Regions from separate parts of the Pseudoalteromonas sp. S1650 genome, predicted to be linked through region 1. Evidence: predicted binding sites of a transcription regulator. Region 1 holds the regulator's gene; the other holds the start of a gene.
What was found. Region 1 encodes MetJ, which represses methionine synthesis genes. Its sites were predicted from a motif close to TAGACGTCTAGACGTCTA; they were not measured.
Positions count from the first base shown of each region.

Region 2: metK (methionine adenosyltransferase) is a predicted target of MetJ. The motif match lies at 1,246-1,263, and genes of this name have one in related genera.

Region 1 is NZ_PNDF01000023.1:283,263-286,479, forward strand. Features, by position in the region: gene metB (cystathionine gamma-synthase) at 1-912, opposite strand, end outside; gene metJ (met regulon transcriptional regulator MetJ) at 1,137-1,457, shown strand; gene CWB80_RS09035 (malic enzyme-like NAD(P)-binding protein) at 1,558-2,799, opposite strand.
Region 2 is NZ_PNDF01000020.1:72,298-75,514, reverse strand. Features, by position in the region: gene tkt (transketolase) at 1-1,098, opposite strand, end outside; gene metK (methionine adenosyltransferase) at 1,365-2,516, shown strand; gene CWB80_RS06600 (START domain-containing protein) at 2,559-3,170, opposite strand; gene CWB80_RS06595 (CYTH and CHAD domain-containing protein) at 3,208-3,217, opposite strand, start outside.

The DNA.
Region 1 (3,217 bases):
AATATCAAAGCTCACCATGCCACCAAAACCGCGTTGCTGTGCTTTAGCAAGCTCATGTTGTGGGTGAGAAGCAAGGCCAGGGTAATAAACTTGGCTCACATAAGGAGAGCTTTCTAAATACTCAGCAATGGCAAAGGCATTTTCTTGGTGCTGCTTTAGGCGTACATTTAAAGTACGTAAACCACGAAGCGTTAAGTAGCTGTCAAATGGTGCACCAGTAATACCGATATTATTCGCCCACCAAGCAAGCTCGTCGCCTAGCTCTTGCGTTGCAGCAATCACTGCACCGCCCACTACATCAGAGTGACCATTGATGTATTTAGTGGTTGAGTGCACAACAATATCAACACCAAACTCAATTGGGTTTTGTAATGCAGGTGATAAGAAGGTGTTATCAGCCGCAACCAAAGCACCACACTGCTTAGCAATACTAGTGATTGCTTTAATATCTGTTAAACGCAAGATTGGGTTACTTGGCGTTTCAATCCAAATCAACTTAGGTTTAATCGCTAAAATTTCTTGGAGATTTTCAGATTTAGTTAAATCCAAAACTTTTAGTTTTAACAGGCCACGCTTTTCAAGCGAGGTGAATAAACGATAACTACCGCCATAACAGTCATGTGGGATCACTAACGTGTCGTCACTGTTTAATAGCTGAGTGGCTAAATGCACAGCAGACATACCTGTTGCAGTGATAATACCTTTAGCACCACCTTCAAGTTCAGCTAAGGTTTCAGCTAAGATATCGCGATTTGGATTACCGCTGCGACCATAGTCATACTGGCGCTTAGTATCAAAATCAGCAAACGAATAGGTGGTTGATAAGTATAAAGGAGGCACAACCGCACCATGATGTTTATCGGCTTCTATGCCGTGACGAACAGCAATCGTCGCTTTATTTTTTTCGCTCATTTCATCACCTATTCTTTAATTGGATGTTTAGACGTCTAAAAGGTTAGATGATCAAATATGAGAAGTCAAAGCATTTATCGCTTACACATAGAAGTTTATACATTTACACCACTAGATGGCTAAATAACTAGTATTTGACTATCTTTTTTAAAGAGATAGAATTTCCGCATCTTGCGCTGTGAATAAGGCGTAAATCACTGACAACCGAGGCAACGAAACAACTTATGGCTAAATGGAACGGTGAATACATTCACCCATATGCAGAACACGGTAAAAAATCAGAACAAGTAAAAAAGATTACCGTATCAATCCCACTTAACGTATTAAAAGTATTAACTGACGAGCGTACACGCCGCCAGATCAATAACCTGCGTCATGCGACGAACAGTGAGTTATTGTGTGAAGCTTTCTTACATGCTTTTACAGGTCAACCATTACCAAATGATGACGACCTACGTAAAGACAACCCTGAAAAGGTACCTGAAGAAGTTAAAAGAATTATGCAAGAAATGGGATTAGATATCCCAGTGCTTGATTCAGAATAAGTATTTCGGCCATCGGATCACCGCCGATAATCGCAGATATAAAAAAACTCAGCCTAGGCTGAGTTTTTTTATTGAGCGTTATACCTAAGGCTAATTAAGTTTAACGCATGTAATCTTCTGGCATATCGATTTGCGCCACACCCGACTCTACTGCCGCTTCAGCAACAGCACGTGCAATACGTGGTAATAAACGCGGATCCATAGGCTTAGGAATGATGTACTCGGCACCAAACTCAAGTGACTCAACGCCAGCCGCTTTTAATACTTCACTTGGTACAGGCTCTTTCGCGATGCCACGAATAGCATGAACTGCAGCAATTTTCATTTCATCATTAATTGCCGTTGCACGAACATCTAACGCGCCACGGAAAATGAATGGGAAACAAAGCACGTTATTTACTTGGTTAGGGAAATCTGAACGACCCGTTGCCATAATTAAATCGTTACGCGCGCTGTGTGCAACTTCTGGAGCAATCTCAGGATCTGGGTTTGAACATGCAAACACAACTGGCTTGTCTGCCATCAGCTTAAGATCGTCTGCAGTTAACAGGTTAGGACCTGATACACCAACGAATACATCAGCATCAGCAATAACATCTTGTAATGTACGCTTATCGGTATTGTTAGCAAATAATTGCTTATACTCGTTTAAGTCATCACGACGTGTATGGATCACACCTTTACGGTCAAGCATATAAATGTGTTCACGCAGTGCACCACACTTAATTAAAAGCTCCATACAAGCAACAGCAGCAGCACCAGCACCTAAACATACGATGATAGCATCTTCGATATCTTTGCCTTGCACTTCAAGGGCGTTAAGCATACCAGCAGCTGTAACAATAGCGGTACCATGTTGGTCATCGTGGAAAACGGGAATATCACAGCGCTCGATAAGCGCTTTTTCGATTTCAAAACATTCTGGCGCTTTAATATCTTCTAGGTTGATACCACCAAACGTATCAGCGATGTTAGCAACCGTATTAATGAAATCTTCTGTTGTGCGGTGTTTAACTTCAATATCAATTGAGTCAAGGCCAGCAAAACGTTTGAATAGTAAGGCTTTACCTTCCATTACAGGTTTTGATGCAAGCGGACCTAAGTTACCTAAACCTAAAATTGCGGTACCGTTTGAAATAACTGCAACCATGTTGCCTTTGCCTGTGTATTTATAGGCGTTTGCTGGATCAGCAGCAATTTCACGGACTGGTTCAGCCACACCTGGGCTATAAGCTAAAGCGAGATCGTTAACCGTTTCGGCTGGCTTGGTTAGTTCAACACTAATTTTACCTGGAACGGGGTGAGCGTGGTAATGTAATGCTTGTTCACGAAAATCTGACATAACGCGATAGTATCCTGCAAAAAGTTAAAAAGTGAGAGAGCTTGCATCAGTACGATACCTGTAATGTATAAAAATTCCAAGTATTATCAGGTCTATCCTGTTATATGCTATATCGCTTAATTTTAAAGGATTTCCCAACAATTTCTGTGCATAGTTGCGATTAATCAGACATAAAAATTCATCTATTTATGACCTTTTAAGCACGTGTTGTTGTATTTTATACGCACGTACACTGCAATTAGCCGAAATTAGCCCAAAACAGCCATTTCAACGAAGTTCACAGCATTTACTAACAAAGTTATTTAAATTTATTATTTTTAATAACTTTTATGAAAGTTTATACAACAAAGAATATAGCCAAGGGGTGGCACTTTGTCTGCAAAATTAGCGACATAATGGGCATAACACTCAGAAATAG
Region 2 (3,217 bases), on a different contig from region 1:
GTTTAATGCATTTTGTGATGCTTTACGTGTTGCAGGGTTTGCAGGATTTGCTTGTAGCTCTTCGATGTAAGCTTGTGACTTTTCAGCCCAATCTGCCGGTAGCTCACCGTTTGTACGGCGCTTAAACTCAACAGCAAGTTCAGGGTATGCACTTTCATAAGCTGCAAATTTTTCGTCCCAGCTTGCTTCTAGTTGCTTACCTTTTTCTTTGCCATCCCACTCGCTATAGATATCAGCTGGGATTTCGAATGCATCGCCAGTCCAACCAAGGAACTCACGAGATGCTTTAATTTCGTCTTCACCTAGTGGTGCACCGTGACAATCATGGCTACCTGATTTATTAGGTGAACCATAACCAATCACTGTTTTACAACAGATTAATGATGGCTTATCAGTAATGCTACGCGCTTCTTCGATAGCGGCGCGAATTGCATCAGGGTTATGACCATCAACATCGCTAACTACGTGCCAGCCGTATGCTTTGAAGCGCGCTGGTGTGTCATCGCTGAACCAATCTTCTACTTCACCATCAATTGAGATGCCGTTGTCATCCCAAAACGCAACTAGTTTACCTAGGCCTAATGTACCGGCTAATGAACAGGCTTCGTGTGAAATACCTTCCATTAAGCAGCCATCACCCATGAATGCATACGTGAAGTGATCAACAATATCGTGGCCTTCACGGTTAAACTGTGCAGCTAGCGCTTTTTCGGCAATTGCCATGCCCACTGCATTTGTGATCCCTTGACCTAATGGACCCGTAGTAGTCTCAATACCTGGTGCATATCCATACTCTGGGTGACCCGGTGTTTTTGAGTGCATTTGACGGAAGTTTTTAATTTCCTCTAGTGGTAAGTCATAGCCACTTAAGTGCAGTAGAGAATAGATCAGCATTGAACCGTGGCCATTCGAAAGAATAAATCGATCTCGGTCTGCCCACTCTGGATTCGTTGGATTGTGCTTTAGATAATCGCGCCATAGTACTTCTGCGATATCTGCCATGCCCATAGGGGCGCCAGGGTGACCAGATTTGGCCTGTTGTACTGCGTCCATTGATAAGACGCGAATAGCATTTGCAAGTTCTTTGCGTGATGGCATGAATTCTCCTACCTTTATGTATTTGCGCTGGTTGTTTATGAAGCCCCATTCTTACTTATTGTAAGGGTACAGTGCAATTAAAAATCCGCATTAAATGCACCATTTATGGGCGTTTGTTAAGAACAATACGTTATTACTAATTTTAAATGGACGTCTAGGCGTAAAATTACTATGCAAACATATTTGTTTTAGATAAAATACGCCCCTTAATTTTTTAGCGCTATTACCGACGTTTGTGAAGCGCAATATTTGTGAGCAGAAATACAATGGCAAAACATTTATTTACTTCTGAATCTGTTTCTGAAGGTCATCCGGATAAAATCGCGGACCAAATCTCTGACGCGGTTCTAGATGCTATCTTAGAGCAAGATTCTCATGCCCGTGTTGCATGTGAGACTTACGTTAAAACTGGCATGGTGATGGTTGGTGGTGAAATCACAACTAGCGCTTGGGTTGATATCGAAGAAATCACACGTAAAACAGTACGTGAAATCGGTTACACGCACTCAGACATGGGTTTCGATGCTGACTCTTGTGCAATCCTAAACACTATCGGTAAACAATCTCCAGACATCAACCAAGGTGTTGACCGTGCTCGCCCTGAAGAGCAAGGCGCTGGTGACCAAGGTCTAATGTTCGGTTACGCATGTAATGAAACTGACGTTTTAATGCCTGCACCAATCACTTATTCGCACCGTCTAGTTCAGCGCCAAGCTGAAGTTCGTAAAAGCGGTGAGCTTAACTGGTTACGCCCAGATGCAAAATCTCAAGTAACGTTTGCATACGAAAATGGCAAGCCTGTTGGTATTGATGCAGTTGTTCTTTCAACTCAACACTGTGATTCAATCTCACAAAACGACTTAGTTGAAGCGGTAATGGAAACGATCATTAAGCCGGTTCTTCCTGCTGAGCTAATCTCAAGCGCAACTAAGTTCTTCATCAACCCAACTGGCCGTTTCGTTATCGGTGGCCCAATGGGTGACTGTGGTCTTACAGGTCGTAAAATCATCGTTGATACATACGGTGGTATGGCTCGTCACGGTGGTGGTGCTTTCTCAGGTAAAGATCCATCAAAAGTTGACCGTTCAGCTGCATATGCTGCTCGTTACGTTGCTAAAAACGTGGTTGCTGCAGGCCTTGCTGACAAATGTGAGCTACAAGTTTCTTACGCTATCGGTGTTGCAGAGCCAACATCTATCAGCATCGAGACATTTGGTACAGGTAAATTAGAAGAAGCGCGTCTAATCGAATTAGTACGTGAGCACTTCGACCTACGCCCTTACGGCTTAATCCAAATGCTTGATCTTGAGCGTCCTATCTATCAACCGACTGCGGCTTATGGTCACTTCGGTCGTGATGAGTTCCCTTGGGAGCGTACAGACAAAGCAGACGCACTTCGCGCAGCTGCTGGCCTGTAATAGGTTAGATAAAATGAAAAAAGCGCCTTTTGGCGCTTTTTTTTATGAACACGAACCTAACTGACTTATTAAGTTATCTCGCGAGAACTGATTATTGGTTAATTGCTCTGTCAGTGCTTGTAGCGTTTTATAAACGCTCTTTAGCGATACCTTATTGCTCAACCAATGCGGGATTGAGCCACCCGGATCAGCATAGGCCTGATGGCTTACCAATAAATTACTTTGCTGCTCTTCTAAACGCCAATAAGCCCTGAGCTCTTTAATACGCACAACCCCAGAGACTTCTGCTTTAGCGTATGGCTGACTGATAATTTTTAGCTCTGTTTTATGTTCACCTAAGGCATGATAACAAGAGTAACTCACCAAATCGCGATCTAACACCGGCCAAGGCGAGTTAAAGTGAGTGTAAACAAGGGTTTCTGAGGGGCTTAAGCGCTCCATTAAAGTCACGCTTTTAACATTTTCGAGCCAATTGGGCGCGTTGTCGGTATCACTTAACAGCGCCATAAAGTCACTGGCCTTAGCATTTTTTACCAGCACAGAAGCATTAATTTCTATAATGCCAGTTTCGTGCTTTTTATAGCTAACCTTTATATCGTCTTGCTGTTTGTAGGTTTGCCATTCAATAGGGTTAGCCACTGCCGAGAGACTCAAACATGCTAACCCTACCCATAGGCACAAGCGCATTTATTTAAAACCAA